4 regions of the Mycolicibacterium confluentis genome follow, and region 2 is predicted to be linked to each of the others. Evidence: predicted binding sites of a transcription regulator. Region 2 holds the regulator's gene; each other region holds the start of a gene.
What was found. The regulator LexA, encoded in region 2, represses DNA repair genes until DNA is damaged. The targets are predictions, from matches to a motif close to CGAACANNTGTTCG.
Positions count from the first base shown of each region.

Region 1 (5,972 bases), 360 kb from region 2:
ATCTGTCGCCCAGGGGCCGAAATGGAGGAAAGCAGTGGAAATCGCCAAGTCGGTCGGACTGGTCACCGGTGGCGCATCGGGCCTTGGGGCCGGGACGGCCCGCATGCTCGTCGAGCGGGGTGGTCGCGTCGGCATCCTGGATCTGCCGAGCTCGAACGGTGTGGAGTTTGCCGCAGAGCTCGGCGACAACGCGTTCTTCGTGGAGGCTGACGTCGCCGATGAGGCCTCGGTGGCCGCTGCCGTCGACGCGGTGGCTGAGAAGTTCGGCCGCATCGACGTGTGCGTGAACGCCGCGGGCATCAGCCCGGCCTCCCGGGTGCTGTCCCGCAAGGGTGACATGCACCCGCTGGACGTCTTCCGCAAGACAGTCGAGGTCAACCTGATCGGCACGTTCGACGTTCTGCGCCATGCGGTTCGGGTCATGTCGCAGAACGAGCCCGGCCCGGACGGCGAACGCGGACTGATCGTCAACGTGTCGTCGGCGGCAGCTTTGGAGGGGCAGGTCGGACAGGCCGCCTACGCCGCGTCCAAGGGAGGCATTGTCGCGCTGACCCTTCCGCTCGCCCGCGACCTGGCCATCTGGGGCATCCGCGTGATGACGGTGTGCCCGGGCATCATGGACACCGGAATGTTGGCCGGCACCGATGAGAAGCGTCGCGAAGCGCTGATGGACATCCACGTGTTCCCCAAGCGCCTCGGCCGCCCCGACGACTTCTCGTCGCTGGTCGCGACCTTCATGGAGACCACGCTGCTCAACGGTGAGGTCGTCCGGCTGGACGCCGCCACTCGGCTGTGATCTGAGAACATCTGAAAAACAGGAACTCCGGACTGTCTGGTCCGGAGTTCCTGTGGTTGGGGGGTCAGCCCTGTGCGGCCTCGAAGTGCGCCTTGACGTTCGGGTAGCGCATCATGTGGGCGCCGCCGTTGAGGTCGAGCACCTCGCCCGTGAGCCATTGCGCCTGGGCCATGTACAGCACGGCCTGGGCGATGTCCTGGGGAGTGCCCGGCTGGCCGAGAGGGATGTTCTCGACGTACTCGCTCTCCACGCCGGGAACGCCCAGCGCGCCCGAGGTCAACGGGGTGCGCACCAGTCCTGGCGCGACGGCATTGACCCGGACCCCGCGGGAGCCGAGTTCCAGTGCCGCGACCTGGGTCAGCATCGACAGGCCGGCCTTGGCGGAGCAGTAGGCACTCATCCCGACCGCGGGCTGGCGGGCGTTCAGTGAGCTCAGGGAGATGATGGCGCCGCCGTCGGCGATGTGCCTGCCGGCGTATTGCGTGAAGAGGAACGCGCCGGTCAGGCACACATCGACGACGCGGCGGAACTTCGCGACCGGCAGTTCGGTGACCAGTCCGAGCGCGGTGATGCCAGCGCAGTTGACCGCGACGTCGAAGTTGTCGGGGCGCTGGGTCACCGACTCGAAAAATGTTGCGACGCTGTCCTCGTCGGAGACGTCGACGGCGGCCGCGGCGTGCCCGCCGTCGCCGAGTTGGGCCACCAGTTCCTGGGCGGCCCCAAGGTTCCGGTCTCCGATGACCACCGCATAGCCGTGAGCGGCCATGGTGCGGGCGATCTCGGCGCCCAGACCGGACGCCCCGCCGACGACGATTGCGTAGGAATTCTCGGTCAACGCTGACTCCCTCTGTCAGATAAGAATTTTCGTGCGCAACCGGGTGGGGAGCGCGTTGACTCGGTGGGCGTGCGTTGGGGCACCGCCTGAGCCAGTGTTGTTAATTTCAGTTCTACTATAACCAGGTCGTGGCTGGTGGTTGTCCACAGTTGCGTTTTCATCCACAGGTTGGCGGTCGGGGGTGGCGGTCGGCGTCTTAGATGACGAGAATCGAACGTATGTGCGAAGTGGTGTTTGATCCGGGTGACGACGTGGCTGTCGTGTCCGCGATCAGTGTCGCCACTTGTGCTGAGGCTGCCGCGACTGCTGGGCGGCTGGCGGCGATCTTTGCCTTGATGGAGTTGCGTCTGACCCCGGACGACGAGCGCAATCACCGCTCCTGCGATCTGTGGGATTTCACGGTCGCCGAGGTCGGCGCGGCGATGGGTATCAGCCGCCGGAAGGCGTCAAGTCAGATGTGTTTCGCCCGCGCCATGCTCAGCCGGCTGCCGCGGGTGTTCGAGTTGCTCAAGTCGGGGGTGGTGTCGGTCCGGACGGCCTCGGCCATTTCGTTTCGCACGCGGGATGTCCTCGACGACGAGCCGATGGAGGCCATCGATCGGGTGATCGCCGCCCAGGCCGCGAGCTGGGGTGCTTTGTCGGATGCCAGGTTGGATGCCGTCATCGATCATGTGTTGGCCGAGTACGACCCGCTGGCCCTGGCGACGTTTGAGGAGGTCGCCCGCCGGCGCGACGTCGAGTTCGGCAAGCAGGATGATGCGACGGGGACCTGCTCGATGTGGGGGCGGATCTACAGCACTGATGCCGCGGTGTTGAGGAAACGCCTCGCTGAGCTCGCTCGCCATCTGTGCTCCGATGATCCGCGCAGTGCGGGGGAGCGTCGGGCTGATGCGTTGGGTGCGTTGGCCGCTGATGCGGGGCCGTTGGCGTGTCGGTGTGGCAGGCCTGAGTGTGCGGGCGCCTCGGTGAAGCCAGTTCGCAGTCCGGTGGTGATTCATGTGGTGGCGGATGAGGCTGCTGTGGCTTCGGCCCGGGCCGAGAATGCCACTGGTGCCGGTGAAGCGCGGTCGGCGGCGTCTCGGCCTGGCGCATCATCACCCAGTCTGCCGGCGACGCCTCCAAGCACGCCGGTGCGGCGTCCGGCCGCGGTGCTGGAGGACGGCCGTATCATTCCCAACCGGCTGTTGCGGGAGCTGCTTCTGGGCGACGCCAAGGTCACCCCGCTCAAGACTCCCTCGGCGGAGCCGGAGCCGCACTATCGGCCGTCGGCGGCGTTGGCGGCGTTCGTGCGCAGCCGGGATATGTGGTGCCGGTTCCCGGGCTGCACCACCCCAGCGCAAGCCTGCGATATCGACCACGCCATTCCGTATCCGGCGGGGCCCACGCATCCGTCGGATCTACGGTGCCTGTGCCGCAAAAATCATCTGCTCAAGACGTTCTTTGTCGGCGAGGATGGCTGGTCAGACATCCAGTATCCCGACGGCCGCATCGAATGGACTTCGCCCACGGGTCACACCTACACCACGTCTCCGGGCAGTCGGTTGTTCTTCCCCAACTGGGACACCACCACCGCGCCACTGTCGAAGCTCGCACCGTCGAGCACGCCAAGCCTCGACAAGGGTGTGCAGATGCCCGGCCGTCGGCGCACCCGTGAGGAAGAACGAATTCAACGCATCAAAAGCCGACGCGCAAAACGGGATACGAGCTGAGGCTGACCGGTTCAGGCGTCGACCAGATGCCCGACCACCGAGGCGAACATCGAGATCGCCGCGCCCGGGTCTGAGCCGGTGACCGCTTTCGTGGCGCCGCCAGAAACCACAATGTTGTTCCCGCCGCTCACGTAAAGCCCGACAGGAGAGCCGAATTGGTGGTGTCGACCCAGCCCCTGGTCTGGGCCGAACTGACGCACGCCGGAGACGAAATGCACCGGCAGGTACACCACTGAGTTCTCCCCGTGGACCGTAGCCTCGATGAAGTTCACTGTGGCACCGTCCTGTGCGGCCAACTGCCCAGAGATGTGCTCGACGACCAGGATCTTCCCCATCGGCACGGCGGCCAGGATCACCTGGATGTATGGCGCGACAACCAGGCCATGGTTGTCGTTGTGCCCGGTGTCGGCGAACGGTTGTAGTGCCATCATTCGATGATCGCGCTCAAAGACGGGTTATGTTGGCGGTCTCGGAAACTCAGTCGGGGGAGAGGCGACCGCGAAGAGGCGCCACTCGCCGGGAATCGCGATCACCCATGGCCGCGGCGAGGCGCGTCTACGTGACCTCCTGGAAGGAGGACCGCCAGCCGGGCTCGTAGCAGTGATTGATGTTGTGGCCAGGCAGCGCAACGTATTTCGCACCGGGAATGCGATCGGCGACGTCCTTGCCCCACTCGGGTGGAACGATGGGCGACGCGCAGGTCCCCGTTCCTCGCATAGCGTGTCTCGGAGAACACGCTGGCAGTCTATGCCCGGGGACCCGCGCGTCAGCGGCGTTTCCGCTGCTCAGCCTATGGCTTGGTCAATTCCGCGTACCGCGTGATGTGGTAGTCGGTGGTGCCGAACTCGTACTGCACGGCCGTCAGGCGCTTGAAGTAGTGGCCGATTGCGAGTTCCTCGGTCATACCCATGCCGCCGTGCAATTGCACGGCGTTCTGGCCGATGAACCGCGCCGCGCGTCCGATGGTGGCCTTGGCCGCCGACACCGCGCGAGACCGCACCTCCGGTTCGGCGTCGAGGTTCAGGATCGCCAGGAACACCGCGGCCACCGACTGCTCGAGTTCCATGTACATGTCGACCATGCGGTGCTGCAGTGCCTGGAAGCTGCCGATCGGCTGCCCGAACTGCTGGCGCTGCTTGGAGTATTCGACGGTGTCGGTCAACACCTTTCGCATGCAGCCGACGGCCTCGGAAGATACTGCCGCAGCACCCTCGTCCAGCGCACGCGCCAGCGATCCCTCGGCATCGGCGCTCAGCAGCGCCTCGGCGGGCAGACGCAGGCCCGTGAACACCAGATCGGCGGCGCGCCTGTCGTCGATGGTCCGGTAGCTCTGCACGGCCAACCCGGAGGCGGGGGAGGCCGCGTCGAATTCGGTGAGGAACAGTCCGAGGCCGTCGGTCGTGCGCGCAGTGATGAGCAGATGGGTGGCCAGCGGTGCGTCAAGCACGACCGGCTTGGATCCGTTGATCACCCACGCCCCGCCGTCGCGTGCCGCGGTGGCGGGTTCCTCGTCGTCGTGGGAGGCCAGCGCGACGACCGCGGTGCCGGAGGCGATCTGCTCCAGCAGTTCGGTGGCCGCGGAAGCGTCGGCGCGCTGCAGCAGTCCGCCGCTGACCACCACGGTGCTCACGTAGGGCTCGACCACGAGAGCATGCCCGAGCGCATCGGTGATCACCATGAGTTCCTCGGCGCCACCGCCGATTCCGCCGACCTCCTCGTCGAAGGTCGCGCCCAGGATGCCGAGTTCGTCGGCGAAGGAACGCCAGATGTCGGGTTGCCAGCCGGGGCCGGTCTTGGCCGCGGTGCGACTCTTGGCGAGGTCGTAGCGGGTGTCGAGGAACTTGGCGAGCCCGTCGCGCAGCAGTTCCTGTTCCTTGGTGAGGTTGAAGTCCATGACCTGTCCTAGAGCCCGAGTTGCGCTTTGGCGAGGATGTTTCGTTGAATTTCGTTGCTGCCGGCGTAGATCGAACCGGCGCGATCGTTGAAGTAGCGCAGCGGTGCGACCGCCTGCCAGGGCTCTCCGCTGACGTATCCGTCGGCGGGCGGCTCGTATTCGGTCACCGGCCCGCCGGGGCGGGTCGCGTGAGGCTGGTACACCCGGCCACGCGGGCCTGCGGTCTCCAGTGCCAGTTCGGTGATCAACTGGCTCAACTCGGTCGAGAGCACCTTGAGCATCGACGACGCCGTGCCCGGGTTGCCGCCTTCGGCGACGACGGCCAGCGTCCTGAACTCGAGGATCTCGAGCACCTCGGTGCGGATGCGGACATCGGCGAGCTTGCGCGCGAACGCGGGGTCGTCGATGAGTGCGCCGCCGTGGGGGCCTGTCTGCTGTGTTGCGGCAGTGGAGATCTCCTCGGCCATCACCTGAAGAGCGGGTGCGGTGGCGCCGCCGCCGCGCTCGAACTCCAGCAGGTACTTCGCGACGGTCCAGCCGTCGTCGATGCGGCCCAGCACGTTGGCCTTGGGCACGCGCACGCTGTCGAAGAACACCTGGTTCTGCACCTCTTCGCCCGAGGTCATGACCAGGGGGTGCACCTCGATGCCGGGGGTGTCCATCTCGAACAGGATGAACGTGATGCCCTGCTGCTTGCGCTCCAGGCGCGACGTGCGCACGAGGGCGAACATCCAGTTG
Region 1 covers NZ_AP022612.1:3,345,612-3,351,583, reverse strand. Annotated here, with positions in the region: gene G6N34_RS15700 (SDR family NAD(P)-dependent oxidoreductase) at 35-796, shown strand; gene G6N34_RS15695 (SDR family NAD(P)-dependent oxidoreductase) at 861-1,631, opposite strand; gene G6N34_RS15690 (HNH endonuclease signature motif containing protein) at 1,883-3,340, shown strand; gene G6N34_RS15685 (hypothetical protein) at 3,352-3,768, opposite strand; gene G6N34_RS15680 (acyl-CoA dehydrogenase family protein) at 4,131-5,234, opposite strand; gene G6N34_RS15675 (acyl-CoA dehydrogenase family protein) at 5,243-5,972, opposite strand, start outside.
Region 1: the regulator LexA is predicted to act here: its motif matches at 1,843-1,856, upstream of G6N34_RS15690 (HNH endonuclease signature motif containing protein).

Region 2 (5,972 bases):
GACAAGCATGTCGCGCCGTACCACGAGCAGTGGGAGAAGGACAAGATCGTCGACCGAGGTGCGTGGCTCGAGGCCGGCAAGCAGGGCTTCCTCGGCATGGCGGTGCCGGAGGAGTACGGCGGCGGCGGCAACGATGACTTCCGCTACAACGCGGTGATCGCCGAGGAGAACACGCGCGGCCGCTTCAGCGGACTGGGCTTCGCGCTGCACAACGACGTCGTGGCGCCGTACCTGCTGCGCCTGTGCACCGAGGAGCAGAAGCAGCGTTGGCTGCCCGGGTTCTGCTCCGGCGAACTGATCACCGCGATCGCCATGACCGAACCGGGCACCGGAAGCGACCTGCAGGGCATCAAGACCCGCGCCGTCAAGCAGGGCGATCACTACATCCTCAACGGCTCGAAGACCTTCATCACCAACGGCATCCTGTCCGACCTGGTGATCGTCGTCGCTCAGACTGACCCCGAGAAGGGCGCGCTGGGCTTCTCGCTGCTGATGGTGGAGCGCGGCATGGAGGGCTTCGAGCGCGGTCGCCACCTCGACAAGGTCGGCCTGGAGGCCCAGGACACCGCCGAGCTGTCCTTCACCGACGTCAAGGTGCCCGTCGAGAATCTCCTCGGCGAGGAGGGACAGGGCTTCGTCTACCTGATGCAGAACCTGCCCCAGGAGCGCATGACGATCGCGATCTCGGCCGCCGCAGCCATGGAGGCGGTTCTCGAGGAGACCATCCAGTACTGCAAGGAGCGCAAGGCGTTCGGCAAGCCGATCGGCAGCTTCCAGAACAGCCGGTTCGTGCTGGCCGAGCTGGCCACCGAGACCACCGCGGTGCGCATCATGATCGACGAGTTCCTCAAGATGCACACCAAGGCGCACCTGTCGGCCGAGCAGGCCGCGATGGCCAAGTGGTACGCCACCGAGGCGCAGGTCAAGCTCATCGACCGCTGCCTGCAGTTGCACGGTGGCTACGGCTACATGCGCGAGTACAACGTTGCCCGCGCCTGGTTGGACGCCCGTGTGCAGACCATCTTCGGCGGCACCACCGAGATCATGAAAGAGATCATCGGGCGCAGCCTGGGCGTCTGATCCGGCGCTCTTTCAAGAGCGAAGAGAATAACCGTCCCGTATCGAAACCGTGCTTTCGGGTCCCGGATGCATGTTATTTACGTTACGTATGGGTATTCTGTGCCGGATGAGGTTGGCCCGTCTTCGACTGTGCCCTGAATTCGGGCTGGTCCTCGCAGGCTGACGATGCAGATGGCAGGGTCGGAAAGCGCGGGGTGAGTCGATGACACGGCAGTGGAAACGATTCGGGGGAATCGGTCGAACGGCGTTGGGAATTGTTCTCGCTGCCGCCGCGGTCGCGCTTTTTGCGCCGACTGCGCATGCGTCACCGGAAAGTGACGCCACGGACGCGATCAATGCGGCGTTCGACGCCGCCGGTGGAGACGCGTCGACCCTGGGCCCGCGGGATGGCGGTGTCTATGCCGTGGGCCCGGGTTTCGGGCAGAACTTTGCCGGTGGGGCGATCTTCTTCTCGCCAGCAACCGGTGCGCGAATCATGCACGGCGCCATCCTGGAGAAGTACCGCGACCTCGGCGGACCCGCGGACAGTGATCTGGGCTTCCCGAACATCGATGAGGGTCCGGGCCGGATCAGCCCGGAGAGCCGTAACAGCACGTTCAGCGCCGCTGACAACCCCGTGATCTTCTGGACGCCGGAGACCGGCGCCTGGGTGGTGCGCGGTGCGATCAATGCCGCGTGGGACAAGCTCGGTGGCTCGGCTGGCGTCCTCGGTGTCCCCATCGCCGACGAGACGTACACCGGCGACGTCATCTCGCAGCGGTTCACCGGTGGTCAACTGTCGTTCGACACCGGCACCAAGGTCTTCACGACCGAACCGGCCGACCTTGCCGGACAGCTTGTCGGCCTTGAGATCCCGTCCGACGCGGCGTCGGCGATCGCGACCGCCTGGCGTGCCGCCGGCGGGTCCTCAGGACCGCTCGGGGTCAAGGCCGGGGAGCAGTACGCCATCGGAGACGCTGGGGCCGGACAGAACTTCTCCGGCGGCAAGGTGTTCTACAGCCCGGAGACGGGCGCCCATGCCGTTTCGGGGGACATCCTGGCCAAGTACGAGTCGGCCGGTGGTCCCACCGGAGACTTCGGTCTTCCGGCCGGCGGTGAGGCCGACGGCGGGGTGCCGGACAGCCGGATCCAGGTCTTCTCCGCGCCGGACAATCCGACGATCTTCTGGACGCGGGAACACGGTGCTGTCATCGTGCGCGGCGCCATGAAGGCCGCGTGGGACAAGCTGGGCGGCGCCACGGGTGCGCTCGGCGTCCCCACTGGGGATCAGAACACCGAGGGCGGGATTGTCACGCAGAAGTTCAGCGGTGGCGAGCTCTCGTGGAACAGTCAGGACAACACCTTCACCTCCGATCCCGCGAACCTGGCGCAGTCGCTGGGCGGGCTCGAGATACCGGACGCACCCGTGCCGAGCGCCCCGCCCGCGGCCCCCGAAGGTGAGACGGACAGCGGAATCACCTGGCAGAGCTGGTGGCTGTGGTGGATCATCCCGGTCGCCCTGCTGCTGCTGGGTTCGGTGTACGCCTTGGTCGCGATGCGCAGGCGCCGGTCCGCGCAGCACGCCGACTACGACGACGAGGACGACGACGAGGACGAGGGCCCCGACGCCGGGTACGAGCCCGGCTACGACTCGGGGTACGAGCCCACGTACGAGAAGAGGTTCGGCGAGGCCCGCGACGACGAGAACGGTTGGTCGCGCCGCACGGACTTCGGCGAGCACGACGACGACGCCTACCTGCCGCCGGTGTCGCGGCCTGCGTGGGGCGAAGAGACCACGTCGCTGCCCCGCCTTGCACCACAGGCCGACGACGACGACGGTCTGTTCACTCATCGCGGCGCCCACGAGTCGGCCGACGCGGTCGAGGACGACGAGGACGATCTCGACGCCGACACCGCTCCGACCCGGGTCATCAATGTTGGTGACGATCAGGCCGGACGCCACGCCGCACACGATGTGGGCGACCAGTCCTGGTCCTCGCAGCCGGACGACGACGACGACTACCTGCCGGGTCCGGGCTCGCTGTTCGCGCCCGTCTACGGCGCGGCGCCGCCGCCCGCGCGCAGCTTCGAGGCGCCGCCCAGCCGGTACGTGTCGCAATACGAGCAGGACTATCAGCAGGACGTCAACGCCGGCTACCAGGAACCGGAACGCGGCTACCAGGAACCGGAACGCGGCTACCGGGAATCGGACTACGAGGAGCCGGACTACGGCGACCAGGGCCAGCGCGACGAGGACGCCGTGGTCGTGTCGGGCGAGGCCGAGGACGAACATGCGGAGGTGGCCGCACCGCCGGCCATCCATCTGCCGCTCGACGACCCGCATACGGCGCCAGAGGGCTATCCCGTGAAGGGCAGCATGCGAACGGGGCGCTACCACGTACCGGGATCACCCGGCTACGACGAGACGGTCGCCGAGATCTGGTTCGCCAGCCCGGAATTGGCTGAGGCGAACGGGTTCAGCCGCGCCGACTGACCGCGTTCAGACCGCGGCTCAGATCTTGCGGATGACGGTCACGACCTTGCCGAGAATGGCCGCGTCGTTGCCCGGGATCGGGTCGAACGCCGGGTTGTGGGGCATCAACCACACCTGACCCGCGGTGCGCTTGAAGGTCTTGACCGTGGCTTCGCCGTCGATCATCGCGGCCACGATGTCACCGTTGTCGGCGACATTCTGCTGGCGTATGACGACCCAGTCGCCGTCGCAGATCGCGGCGTCGATCATGGACTCGCCGACCACCTTCAGCAGGAACAGCGAACCCTCGCCGACGAGTTCACGCGGCAGCGGGAAGACATCCTCGACAGCCTCCTCGGCGAGGATGGGGCCGCCAGCCGCGATCCGTCCCAGCACGGGCACGAACGTGGGTTCCGGCAGGGCGTCGGATCCGGCCACGTCGGTCGCCACGGCGTGCGCAACATCATCAGCGCCACGGACGTCCACCGCGCGGGGGCGGTTCGGGTCACGGCGCAGATAGCCCTTGCGCTCAAGGGTGCGCAGTTGGTGGGCCACCGACGAGGTCGACGTCAGGCCCACCGCGTCGCCGATCTCGCGGATGCTCGGGGGATAGCCCCGTGTGGTCACCGAGGCCCGGATGACCTCGAGGATGGTCCGCTGCCGCTCGGTGAGAGCAGGGTCGAGCGCGCCTTCGCGACTGGTCGCGGGTGAACTGCTGCCGTTCTCGGTGTCAGCCATGCGTTCGAATGTAGTCCCGCAGGGGGCAAGAATCAAACATGTGTTCGAGGCGTGTCGCCATCTGTCCTGCTGGTGCCCCTGTGGCCGGTGATGTTGGTGTGGCGAGGACTCGTCGCGGCGGCCTGGAGCGATTTTTTGTCGGAGGCCCGTTCTATCGTTCGGCTACGGTTCGATCACATGTTCGGTTTCAGACTTCTAGTCGAACACATGATCGATTATATTCGAACACAGGAGCGAACGCATGGACCGCCCGCAGCGACCGAAAGGACCGGACATGACCCACACCAGCGTGTACCCGAGGACCGCATCGGCCTTCTGTGAAGACAGGTGGCCCGCCCCCCGGACGTCCCCGGGCGTCGACGCACCGCGGCGCCCTCGGAGCGGCAGCGGCGTCGCGGGACGGCCCGCACCGGCGCGACCGGCGGCCATCGCGCCGCGCTACCGCGGTACCGGAGTGCGGGTGTCGCGCGCTCCCCATGCCCGCACGCCCGGGCGCCGGATCACGCCGTTGACCCTGGTGGGCCTGGCCTTCACGGCCGCGCTGATCACGATGTGGCTCGGCGTGGTCGCGCAGTTCGGTGAGGCCGCGCACGCCTCGGCCCCGGTTCCGGATCGACTGGCAGTGGTGCAGGTCCGGTCGGGGGAGACGCTGGCCCACGTGGCCGCCCGGGTGGCGCCGGATGCCCCGGTGAACAGCGTGGTGGACCGCATCCGTGAACTCAACGAGCTCGAGTCCGGGGCGCTGGACGCCGGCCAGACGCTGATCGCGCCGGTCGCCTGACAGCCGTACGTTCGAATTCAGGTGGCGGACAGTCATGATCGTCGTGGACTTCGGTGCCCTGGCCGCTGAGCGGCGCACCCAGGTAGTCTCTGAGTCGTTGGGGTCATCCCACAGGCGGCACGACGAAGGAGCGGGCATGCACTGTCCTTTCTGCCGGAATCCTGACTCGCGTGTCGTGGACTCCCGGGAGACGGACGAAGGCCAGGCCATCCGTCGGCGCCGTTCCTGTCCGGAGTGTGGGCGCAGATTCACCACTGTCGAGACGGCCGTGCTCGCCGTCGTGAAACGCAGCGGGGTCACTGAACCGTTCAGTCGGGAGAAGGTGATCAGCGGCGTGCGCCGGGCCTGTCAGGGGCGCCAGGTGGACGATGACGCGCTCAACCTGCTCGCCCAGCAGGTCGAGGACGCGGTCCGGGCCGCAGGTCCTGAAGTTCCGAGCAACGAGGTTGGTCTCGCGATTCTGGGGCCGCTGCGGGAACTCGACGAGGTCGCCTACCTCAGGTTCGCCTCGGTGTACCGGTCTTTCACCTCGGCCGACGACTTCGAACGCGAAATCGAGGCCCTGCGTCAGCACCGCGGGGTCTCCGCGGGTTGACCCTGGCGTTCCTGCTGTCCTGGGGCAGTTTCAGTCGACGCGCCGAATGCCGTCGTTGACGGCGGCGCCGGCAACCTGCACCCAGCCCTCGGGCGACCACGTTGTCTCGATGCGCGAACCCTGGCCCTGCGTGATGCGCAGGTCCCGGCTGAGGTAGTCGGTGATGCGCACCGCCGCAGCGCCAGTGGCCTCGTCCTCGACGATGCCCAGATGTGGCGCGAACATCCGGGAGCGGATCTCCCCGGCATCCCGGTCGGTCCACGTCCACAGATAGTGCTCGACGTCGTCGGTGTAGTCGGCGGGATCGGCCGCCATCAGTTCGTCGA
Region 2 covers NZ_AP022612.1:2,981,050-2,987,021, reverse strand. Annotated here, with positions in the region: gene G6N34_RS13865 (acyl-CoA dehydrogenase family protein) at 1-1,080, shown strand, start outside; gene G6N34_RS13860 (sunset domain-containing protein) at 1,283-3,553, shown strand; gene lexA (transcriptional repressor LexA) at 3,572-4,270, opposite strand; gene G6N34_RS13850 (LysM peptidoglycan-binding domain-containing protein) at 4,545-5,051, shown strand; gene nrdR (transcriptional regulator NrdR) at 5,188-5,646, shown strand; gene G6N34_RS13840 (PhzF family protein) at 5,677-5,972, opposite strand, start outside.

Region 3 (5,972 bases), 2.0 Mb from region 2:
GCGCATTGGTGCGGTGGCGGCGATGCTCGGCAGTCGGCTGGCGGGGTGCGTCACGGTATTGGTGGACCGCAGGGCGGGCGCGGCCGATGTGGCCGCCGCGTGCACGTCCCTGCCGGCGCGCGTGATCCTGGCGTACGACGCGGATGCCGAGAGATTGAGCCTCTCGACGTACGGCCAGGTGCTGCCGGTGGAGCGAATCCTTCTGGCAGGGAGCTCCTCTGATCCCTCGGATCCTTCCGGCCCCTCTGAGCCTTCCGATCCCTCGGATCCTTCCGGCCCCTCTGAGCCTTCCGATCCCTCTCATTCCTCCGATCCCCCTGACTCTTCCGATCCCCCTGACTCTTCCCATCCCTCTAATCCCTCCGAGCTTCACCTCGGGCCCGACGATGTTCTCCTCGACCCCGACACACCGAACCTGGTGCTGTTCACCTCTGGCACCACGAGTGCGCCGCGCGGCGTGCTGCACACCCTGAACAGCCTGCGCTGCGGCACCCAGAACATGGTCGATACTTTGGACCTGCAGGCGGGCGACACCTTCCTGTTGTCCAGCCCGCTGGCGAGCATCACCGGCGTTCTCCAGATCGAGTCGGCGCTCATGGCGCACGCGGGTGTCCTACTGGCGGAGAGGTTTTCACCCGAGGACGCGTTGGAGTCCGTGCTGCGGCATGGAGTCAGCGTCATCGGTGGGGCGCCGATCATTTCCGAGACGATCTTCGCCGAGTGTGACCACCGCGGGATCACGAGGTTGCCGCTGCGCTGTATTGCGCTGGGCGGGACGATGATCGGCCCGGCTGTGCTTTCGGCCGCCGAGCGGTTGAACGTCGGTTATGTGCGGGTCTACGGCTCCTCTGAGGTGCCGTTCTCGACTGCCACCGAGTTCAATGACGATTCCGGTCATGACGGCGCACCTCTACCTGGTGTCGATGTGTCCGTCCGCGCTGAGGGACCCGACGAGCTGTTGATTCGCGGGCCGCATCAGTTCCACGGATACCTCAATCCCGCGGACAATGTGAATGCCTTCTGCGACGGGTGGGTGCGCACCGGGGACCAAGCTGAGGTTGCCGGTGGCCGTGTCCGAATCACCGGACGCCTCAAGGATGTCGCTGCGCGTAAGGGGTTGAAGATGTCGCTGGCCGAGATCGATGCCGCAGCAGCAGTTCTCGGTGAGTGCGCGGCCTTCGCCGTCCCCGACCCCGTGACAGGTGAGCGTGTGGCGCTGGCGGTTCGCGCTTCTGTTGCCTCCGACCTGAGCTTTGACGACGTGGTCGATGCCCTGCTCGCCACCGGCCTAGCCCGCTGGAAGCTCCCCGAGCAAGTCGTGGCGTGGGACGGGGAGTTCCCCCGCACCGCCAGCGGCAAGATCATCCGCCGCGACCTCGCCGACGAGCGCCGGCACCTGCGCACCCTCTACGCGCCTCGACTGCGTTAGTTGCGGTCGCGCCCCCTCAACTCCCGCCGAAGCCCGGCTCGGACGGCCTCGACTGCGCCGGGCCGCCCCGGGTGCCCCGGCGGCTCAGTTGCCGTCGGGGTCATCGGCTCCCGGTTGGGGTGACCCGGGCCGCCCTTCATTGCCCTCCTGGTAGGGGTTGAGGAGGTTTTCGGGGTGGTGGTGGTCGTTGACCCGTGGTCCACCGTTGTCGAGGTGCGGTGGGGGGATCCATTCGCAGCGGCCGTCATCGCGGATCCGCGTGGTCCATTTCTCAGGTTCTGGGCCGACTTTGCGGTTGTCGGTCCCGCAGGCCAACGTGAGTTCGTTGACGTTGGTTTCTCCGCCCTCGATCCAGTCTTGGGCGGCGTGATGGACCTGGCATTGGTAGAACGAGGCGGTGCACCCGGGGGCGGAGCAGCCACGCTCCTTGGAGAACAGCACCAGGCGCTGGGCGGGGGTGGCGATCCGCTTCGCCCGCCCCAGATACAACGCCTGCCCGTCATCGTCGAACACCGACAGGTAGTGGAAGGCGTGGGAGGCCATCCGGATCAGGTCACGCATCGGCAGCAGAGACCCGCCGCCAGTGATCCCGAACCCCGCCCCGGACTGCAACTCCTTCAAGGTTGTCGTCACCACCACCGTGACCGGGAGGCCGTTGAGTTTCCCGAGCTTCTTCGACGCCAGGATCGTCCGGCCGCCGGCGAGCAGAGCGTCGTGCTGGCGTTGAGCTTTGGTGCGGTGATCGGCCTTGATCTGTTCCTCGGTGGGCCTGCCGGTGACACACGGGTTCTCGTCGTCGGGGTTGCACATCCCGGGGGCGGCGTTCTTGGCCATCACCGGCTCCCAGACCGCCCAGGCTTCGGGGGTGAGGTGTCCACTGACTCGGATGAGCCCGTCAGCACCCTGTTTGCCGAAGGTGAGGCCGCGGCGGCGTTGGATGTCGGCGTCGTTGAACGACCCATCGGGATCCAACCACAACAGCATCCGATTCAGCGCGGCTCGAAAGTCGGGCACCCCCAGGGTGGAGGCGTGTTCGGCGGCCAACTTCTCGGCCTCAACCCGGGCGCTGAGATCCACATGATCAGGCAACGCCTTGAAGAACTCCCGGCAGCTCTTCACATGTGCGGGCCCCACCCGGCCCTCAGCGACGGCGGCGGCGACGTGGGGCATCACCGGTTCCAACACCTCACCGGTGAGAGCGTGCCGCGGACTCAACACTGCGGCGTCGGCGACGCGCTGGCGGGCCTCTTCGGCGGGGATCCGTAACCGGTGTGTCAGGACTTTGGTGACCTTGTCGCCGCCGAGTTCCTCGGGCCCGCACTCCTGCAGGCGTGCAACGAGTTTGTGGTCGACGGCCGCGTCGGACCAACCCACCTTCTGTAGGCGTTCCATCACCGTCAGCACCTGCAGTGCGGAGAGGCCATCGACGGACGCGGCGGCGAGGCGGGCGTGGACGGCCTCAAGCTCTGAGAGCAGGTCGGCCACCGAGGTCATATTCGAACACTAGTTCGGTCCACCGACAAAACATGTCCCGATGTGGCTGGAGAAACCAAAGGGCCAGAAGGGATTTACCCTCCCGGCCAAATTCGCTCATAGGCGGGCATTTCAGACACCCACCTCCCAGGAGCAGCACGCGCCCACCGAGCAGCACCGCCCCCAGCGCCGCACCACTTCACACCCCGCGCAACGTTCACACCCCGTGCAACGCCGTCCTCAGCGCCGCACCCTGGAGGTCAAACAACTGTCTGCTGACCTCCCACTGCGGCACCAGAGAGTCAAACCCGTGGCACGTGCCCGGGAAGACATGCAACTCCACACTCACACCGGACCACATCAACCGCAGCGCGTAGTCGATGGCCTCGTCCCGCAATGGGTCGAGTTCCGAACAGGTGATCAGCGCTGGCACAAGCCCATCAAGCGACTCCGACCGCGCTGGCGCCGCTGCGACAGACACCGACCCCGAAGGCACATAGTGCTTCCACATCTGTTGTGCGGCAACCCCGTCAAACCCCGGCGTGGTGGTGAACTCCTCCTTGGACGGACTCGGCCGGTCATCGAGCACGGGCTGGTGGAGCAGCTGGAACACAATCGGCGGAAGGGAACCGGCCGCAGAGCACTGCGCCAACCGGGCAGCTAGCGCCCCACCAGCGCTGCTGCCAGCCACCGCGATGCGGTCGGCATCCACACCCAGCGCCGTCGCGTTCTCAACCAACCAGCCCAACACCGCTGCCGCATCGTCGAATCCGGCCGGGAAGGGATTCTCGGGGGCCAACCGGTAGTCGACCGAAATCACCGTGCACTCAGCAAGGCGCGCAAACTCGGCACACTGCCGATGATCGGTGTCAAGGTTGCCCAGGACGAACGCCCCACCATGGCAGTACAGCACCGCGGGGGCGGAATCATGCCCACCACGGTAGATCCGAATGGGTACCACGCGACCGCCATCGACGGCCACCACGTCGTCGACGACGGCAACCCCCGGGGTCTCAAGCAACTCGGCGATCTCACGCCGACGCGAGTCCAGCGAGGCACGCACCGTTTCGAGCACTTCGGGTGCCAGGTTGGTGCGGAACTCGGCGAACGGTCGCAACGAGGGCGCCAATCGCGAGATCACGAGAGCGCCGCCGAATGCGACGAGACGACGATGGGCCGCACGTCGGGAATAGCCGAAGGCTCGAAGCTGTAATCACCCGGACGGAATCGCCGGGTCATGGCCCAGAACACCCGAGCACTTCGAGGCCACTGCGTGACCACTCGACCGTTGGCGGCTCGAAAGTAGTTGCTGCACCGCGTCGTCCACACTGTGCCGACCATCCAGCGATCGATCTTGGCGATGTAGTCGGCGGTCGCAGAACGTCGCACGGCCACATAGGACTCGCCCCTGCGCCGCATTCGTTTGAGAGCCTGCACGATGTAACGGGCCTGAGCCTCCAGCACGAAGATCACGCTGTTGGAACCCACGTTGGTGTTGGGTCCGTAGAGCATGAAGAAGTTCGGGAACCCTGGCACCGCCATACCCATGTATGCGTAGGCGCCGTCGCGCCAAGTGTCGTGCAACGAGACCCCGCCCTCGCCGCGCACCTCGATCTGACCCAGATAGTCCGCGACGGCGTACCCCGTCGCACAGACCACCACGTCGACGTCGAGTTCGGTGCCGTCCTCGGTGACCAGAGTCCTGGACCGCAGCGCCCGCGCTGGCGAGGACACGACCTCGACGTTGGCGCCCGCCAAAGTCTGCAGGTAGTCGGTGGCGAACACCAACCGCTTACACCCGAGCGGATGATCCGGTGTCAGCCGCTCACGCAGGTCAGCGTCCGGAATGAGGGCCTCCAACTGCTTCAAGGCAATGGCCTTGAACTCCTGCGTCTTATCGCTGCCGTGCTCGATCACCGAGATGTTCTTCTCGCTGCGCAGCCAGAGCCTGGTTCGGTAGATCCGCTTGGCCAACGGCACGTACTTGAACAACCATCGCTCGCGATCGGTGTACGGGCGGTCGGGCTTGGGCAGGATCCATGTGGGCGAGCGCTGCACGGAGTACACGTGTGCGGCCTCCTTCGCGATCTCAGGAAGCACCTGCGACGCAGTGGATCCGGTGCCCAACACCGCGACGCGCGCACCGGCCAGGCTGACCGAGTGATCCCACTGCGCGGTGTGCATCACCGTGCCCGAAAACGGCTCCTCCTCCACGAACTCGGGGGTGAGTGGCTGATTGAACACCCCCACCGCCGACACCACCACGTCGAACGTGTGCTGCTCGCCGGTGGCCGTGGTGAGCTGCCAGGTCTTGGTATCGCCGTCCCATGAGGCCGACACGATGTCCGTGTTCAACCGCAGGTGCGCGTCCAGGCGGTGTCGCCGGGTGCATTCCTCGAAGTACCGCAGGATCTCTGGCTGACCGGCCCACAGCCGGGTCCAGTCGGCGTTCAGATCGAAGGAGAACGAGTACAGGTGCGATTTCACGTCGCACGCCAGACCGGGGTAGGTGTTGGTTCGCCAGGTGCCGCCGACACCGTCCTCGCGGTCGAAGATCGTGAAGTCCTTGAACCCCGCCTTCTTCAGGAACACTCCGAGGGCCAGCCCGCCCGGGCCGGCGCCGATGATTCCCACCGAAAGACTCTTGGCCACAGTGTCATCCAATCCGCAGTGTCTGGCCGCCGTCGACGACGAGTTCTGAACCGGTGATGAACGACGCCTGCTCGGAGAGCAGGAAGGCCACTGCGTCGGCGATCTCACCCGGGGTGCCCAGCCGGCCCGATTCAGCGAGCCTGGCCTGCGTGCGTTCGTCGAGCATCGGAGTCTGCACCGGGCCCGGCAGCACGGCATTGACCCGGATACCGTCGGAGGCCAACTCGGCGGCGGTGATCTGGGTCAGTCCGCGCAGGCCCCACTTCGAGGACCCATAGGCAGCATGGTTCGGGAAGGCGCGGACAGCGCCCGTGCTGCAGGTGTTGACGATTGCCGCACCAGAGGCCTCACGCAACGCGGGCAGGCACGCCTGAATGCCCAGGAACGGGCCCAGACAGTTGACTCGCCACGCACGTTC
Region 3 covers NZ_AP022612.1:4,939,697-4,945,668, forward strand. Annotated here, with positions in the region: gene G6N34_RS23295 (class I adenylate-forming enzyme family protein) at 1-1,429, shown strand, start outside; gene G6N34_RS23300 (HNH endonuclease signature motif containing protein) at 1,514-2,923, opposite strand; gene G6N34_RS23305 (alpha/beta hydrolase) at 3,120-4,043, opposite strand; gene G6N34_RS23310 (flavin-containing monooxygenase) at 4,040-5,554, opposite strand; gene G6N34_RS28145 (SDR family NAD(P)-dependent oxidoreductase) at 5,559-5,972, opposite strand, start outside.
Region 3: the regulator LexA is predicted to act here: its motif matches at 2,927-2,940, upstream of G6N34_RS23300 (HNH endonuclease signature motif containing protein).

Region 4 (5,972 bases), 790 kb from region 2:
CGCACCCCGTGTGACCTCGACAGCTCAGGTGCCGTCGGGGTCGGGGCCATCGGCTCCCGGTTGGGGTGACCCGGTCCGCCCTTCGTTGCCCTCCTTGTAGGGGTTGAGGAGGTTTTCGGGGTGGTGGTGGTCATTCACCCGGGGCCCACCGTTGTCGAGGTGCGGTGGGGGGATCCATTCGCAGCGGCCGTCATCGCGGATCCGCGTGGTCCATTTCTCAGGTTCGGGGCCGACCTTGCGGTTGTCGGTCCCGCACGCCAGGGTCAGTTCGTTGACATTCGTCTCCCCGCCCTCGATCCAGTCTTGGGCGGCGTGATGAACCTGGCATTGGTAGAACGACGCGGTGCATCCGGGTGCACTGCAGCCACGCTCCTTGGAGAACAGCACCAGGCGCTGTGCTGGGGTGGCGATCCGTTTGGCCCGCCCCAGATACAACGCCTGCCCGTCATCGTCGAACACCGACAGGTAGTGGAAGGCGTGGGAGGCCATCCGGATCAGGTCGCGCATCGGCAGCAGAGACCCGCCGCCAGTGATCCCGAACCCCGCGCCTGATTCGAGTTCCTTGAGCGTCGTCGTCACCACCACCGTGACGGGCAGGCCGTTGAGTTTCCCGAGCTTCTTCGACGCCAGGATCGTCCGGCCGCCGGCGAGCAGAGCGTCGTGCTGGCGTTGAGCTTTGGTGCGGTGATCGGCCTTGATCTGCGCTTCTGAGGGCCTGCCGGTGACACACGGTGCCTCGTCGTCGGGGTTGCACATCCCGGGTGCGGCGTTCTTGGCCATCACCGGCTCCCAGACCGCCCACGCTTCCGGGGTGAGGTGTCCACTGACTCGGATGAGCCCGTCAGCACCCTGTTTGCCGAAGGTGAGGCCGCGGCGGCGTTGGATGTCGGCGTCGTTGAAGGCACCGTCGGGGTCGAGCCACAGCAGCATCCGGTTCAACGCCGCCCGGAAGTCGGACACTCCCAGGGTGAAGGCGTGTTCGGCGGCCAACTTCTCGGCCTCAACCCGGGCGCTGAGATCCACATGATCAGGCAACGCCTTGAAGAACTCCCGGCAGCTCTTCACATGTGCGGGCCCCACCCGGCCCTCAGCGACGGCGGCGGCGACGTGGGGCATCACCGGTTCCAGCACCTCACCGGTCAACGCGCGGCGGGGACCCAGTACCTCGGCGTCGGCGACGCGCTGGCGGGCCTCCTCGGCAGAGATTCGCAACCGATGGCTCAGGACTTTGGCGACCTTGTCCCCACCCAACGCTTCGGGGCCAAGCTCCCCCAACCGGGCCACCAGCTTGTGGTCGACGGCGGCATCAGCCCATACCAACTGCTGGCGAACTTCCAGCACGTCGAGCACCTCGCGGGCGCTGAGCCCATCGACCGGCAACGCGGCCAACTTCTCCTGCGCGGCAGCCAGCTCGGCGAGGACGCTGAACACGTCATCACGAGTCACCATCGCGGAAGTCATACTCGAACACTAGTTCGATCCACCGACAAAAACGCAGATGTTACCCCAGAAACCAAAGAGACAGAAGGGGTTCCAGAGCACGGACGGGCGGGTATCCCGACCCACAGGAAACTCAGCCTCGGAACCGCCCCGCCCACCCTGCTCGGCTCTGGATAATCAACTCATACCCGAGCTCGAAGAGGAGCACTGCGCATGTCGACCATCGAAACCCACCCTGAGATCAGCTCACCCTTCGAGAAGGACGTCACCGCCACCCAGGCGTACTTCGACAGCCCCCGGTTCGAAGGCATCATCCGCCTCTACTCGGCGCGGCAGGTCGCCGAGCAGCGCGGCACCATCCCGTCCGACTACCCCATCGCGCGCGAGGCCGCGACCGCGTTCCACCCGCATCTGCGCGAGCTGTTCGCCAAGAAGAAGAGCATCACGACGTTCGGCCCGTACTCCCCCGGCCAGGCAGTGGTCATGAAACGCATGGGCATCGAGGGCATCTATCTCGGAGGGTGGGCCACCTCGGCCAAGGGGTCGATCAGCGAGGACCCCGGCCCCGACCTCGCCAGCTACCCACTGAGCCAGGTGCCGGAAGAGGCCGCCGGACTGGTTCGAGCCCTGCTGACCGCCGACCGCAATCAGCAGTATCTGCGCCTGAAGATGACTGAGCAGCAGCGCGCCGCAACACCGGAGTACGACTACCGGCCCTTCATCATCGCCGACGCCGACACTGGACACGGCGGAGATCCCCATGTGCGCAACCTGATTCGCCGATTTGTCGAGGCTGGCGTGCCTGGTTACCACATCGAGGACCAGCGCCCCGGAACCAAGAAGTGCGGCCACCAGGGCGGCAAGGTGCTGGTGCCGTCCGACGAGCAGATCAAGCGACTCAACACCGCACGATTCCAACTCGACGTCATGCGTGTGCCGGGCATCATCGTCGCGCGCACCGACGCTGAGGCCGCGAATCTCATTGACAGCCGGGCCGACGAACGCGATCAGCCGTTCCTCCTGGGCGCCACCAACCTCAAGGTGCCGTCTTACAAGTCCTGTTTCCTGGCGCTCATGCGCCGGTTCTACAACGAGGGCGTCACCGAACTCAACGGCCACATGCTCTATGCCCTGCCGGAGGGTGAGTACGCCATCGCGGACGCCTGGCTCGACCGCCAGGGCATCGGCGCGTTGGTCGCGGAGTCGGCCAGAGCGTGGCTCGACGGCACCGAGACCTCTGTCGACGGGCTGTTCGACCAGGCCGAATCCAAGTTCGTCGACGTGTGGCAGGAGGACGCCGGGCTCAACACCTACGGTGAAGCGGTCGCCGAACTGCTGGAATTCCGTGAGCGCGACGGTGAATCGGCCGGCATGAGCGCGACCGAATGGCGGAAGTTCGCGGAGCGGGCATCGCTGTACTCGGCCCGCGAGAAGGCCCGTGAACTGGGCGCCGACGTGGCGTGGGACTGTGAACGCGTCAAGACACCCGAGGGTTACTATCAGGTGCGCGGCGGAATCCCGTACGCGATTGCCAAATCCCTTGCGGCAGCGCCCTTTGCCGACATCCTGTGGATGGAGACCAAGACCGCCGACCTGGCCGACGCACGAGAGTTCGCCGATGCGATCCACGCCGTCCACCCCGACAAGATGCTGGCCTACAACCTCTCGCCGTCGTTCAACTGGGACACCACCGGTATGACGGACGAGGAGATGCGGGCCTTCCCCGAGGAACTCGGCAAGCTCGGCTTCGTCTTCAACTTCATCACCTACGGCGGTCATCAGGTCGACGGCGTCGCCTGTGAGGAGTTCGCGACGTCACTGCGGCAGGAGGGCATGCTGGCGCTCGCCAGGCTGCAGCGCAAGATGCGACTGGTCGAATCGCCTTACCGCACACCGCAGACACTGGTCGGCGGCCCGCGCAGCGACGCCGCGCTGGCCGCGTCGTCGGGTCGGACCGCAACGACCAAGTCGATGGGCAAGGGTTCCACCCAGCATCAGCACCTGGTGCAGACCGAGGTGCCCAAGAAGCTGCTCGAGGAGTGGCTGGCCATGTGGGCCGAGCACTACAAGCTGGGCGAGACGCTGCGGGTCCAACTGCGGCCACGCCGCGCCGGATCCGACGTGCTGGACCTCCAAATCCTCGGCAAGGGCGAGGATCCGCTGGCCAACGTCGTCGTCGACCCGATCAAGGACCGGCATGGGCGCAACATCCTGACGGTCCGCGACCAGAACACGTTCGCGGAGAAGATGCGTCAGAAGCGCCTCATGGATCTGATCCACCTCTGGCTGATCCACCGGTTCAAGCCCGAGATCGTGTACTACGTGACGCCCACCGAGGACAACATCTATCAGACCGAGAAGATGAAGTCGCACGGCATCTTCAGCAACGTCTACCAGGAGGTCGGCGAGATCATCGTGGCCGACGTCAACCAGCCACGCATCGACGAACTCCTGGCACCGGATCGCGAGGCGCTGGGCCGGCTGATTCGCAAGGAGGACTGAGCCGGCCCCCGGCCCTGCGCCTATCGCCCGAAGCCGGCGTCGCGCAGGGCCTGGGCCATCGAACCGGCGGGGGCACTGGACTCGCGTCGCCCGGATCCCTTGCCGCGGTTGTTATTTCGCTGCTGACCGCCGCTGCGGCCTCCACCACTGGGGGCCGCGCGGGTGTCACGTGCCGGTTTGCCGCGTTCGCCCCGCTGCTCGTCACCCAGGCGCAGGCTCAGTCCGATGCGCTGACGCTCAACGTCCACGTCGACGACCTTGACCCGCACCACCTGACCGGACCGCACGACCTCGTGCGGATCGGAGACGAAGCGGTCCGACATCGCCGAGACGTGCACCAGGCCGTCCTGGTGAACACCGACATCGACGAACGCGCCGAACGCCGCGACGTTGGTGACGACACCTTCGAGGATCATGCCCGCCTTCAGGTCGGCGACCTTCTCAACGCCCGCCGCGAACGTCGCGGTGGTGAACGCGGGGCGCGGATCCCGTCCCGGCTTCTCCAACTCGGCCAGAATGTCGGTCACCGTGGGGACGCCGAACTTGTCGTCGGCGAAGTCCGCGGGCTTGAGGGACCGCAGTGAACGCTCGTCGCCGATGATCTCGGCCAGGGTGACCCCGGCACGGTCGAGGATGCGCCGCACCACTGGGTAGGCCTCGGGGTGAACACCGGATGCATCCAGGGGATCGTCTCCCCCGCGGATCCGAAGGAATCCCGCGCACTGCTCGAAAGCCTTGGGGCCCAACCGCGGAACCTCCAGCAGACCGCGGCGGTTGCCGAACGGTCCGGTCTTGTCGCGGTGCGCGACGATGGCCTCAGCCAGTGATTCGGAGATCCCCGACACCCGGGTGAGCAGGGGGACGGACGCGGTGTTCAGGTCGACGCCCACGGCGTTCACCGCGTCCTCGACCACCGCGTCGAGGCTGCGCGCCAGCGTCCCGGGCGTGACGTCGTGCTGGTACTGGCCGACGCCGATCGACTTGGGCTCGATCTTGACCAGTTCGGCCAGCGGGTCCTGCAGGCGTCGGGCGATGGAGACCGCGCCGCGCAGGGTGACGTCGAGTTCGGGCAGTTCGTGCGCGGCGTAGGCCGAGGCCGAGTACACCGAAGCGCCGGCCTCACTGACCATGGCCTTCGCCGGCGGCTTGGCCCCAGCGGCCCGGATGTCGGCGATGAGTTCGGTGGCCAGGGCGTCGGTTTCGCGGGAGGCCGTGCCGTTGCCCACGGCGATCAACTCGATGCCGTGCCGTGCCACCAGCGCGGCGAGCGTGGCCTTGGCCGTGTCCCACTGCTTCTGGGGCTGATGCGGGAAGATCGCGCACGTGTCGACGACCTTGCCGGTGCCGTCGACAACGGCGACCTTTACACCGGTCCGGAAACCCGGGTCCAAGCCGAGCGTGGTGCGCGCGCCGGCGGGCGCCGCCAACAGCAGGTCCTTGAGGTTCGTGGCGAACACCGAGACCGCGTCCTCCTCGGCGCGCTGCCGCAGACGGACCCGGGCGTCGACGGACGCCGAGAACATCAGCCTGGTGCGCCACGCGAATCGGACGGTGCTGGCCAGCCACGGGGTGCCGGGGGCGTCGGCCGTCAGGTCGACACCGAGGGCTTGAGCCGTCATGACCTCGTATCCGGCATCCTCGCCGCCGTCGAAGGTCAGCGCCAGGACCTTCTCCTTCTCGCCGCGCATCACCGCGAGCACACGGTGCGACGGCATGTTCTCCAGCGGTTCACTGAATTCGAAGTAATCCCGAAACTTCTGCGCATCAGCGCTTTTGACGGTCTCTTCCGACCAGGGCGCGGTGCGCAGGGCACCGTTGGACCAGAACTTCTCGCGGATCGCGCCGACCAGTTCCGCGTCCTCGGCCGCGCGTTCGACCAGGATGTGACGGGCACCTTCGAGCGCCGCGGCAACGTCGGCCACGTCGTCGTTCAGGAACCCCGCGGCCTCGGTTTCGGGCACCAGCGTCGGGTCGGCGAGCAGGCGCTCGGCCAGTGGTTCGAGGCCGGCTTCCCGGGCGATCTGCGCCTT
Region 4 covers NZ_AP022612.1:2,195,755-2,201,726, reverse strand. Annotated here, with positions in the region: gene G6N34_RS10150 (HNH endonuclease signature motif containing protein) at 25-1,461, opposite strand; gene aceA (isocitrate lyase ICL2) at 1,654-3,942, shown strand; gene G6N34_RS10140 (Tex family protein) at 3,963-5,972, opposite strand, start outside.
Region 4: the regulator LexA is predicted to act here: its motif matches at 1,465-1,478, upstream of G6N34_RS10150 (HNH endonuclease signature motif containing protein).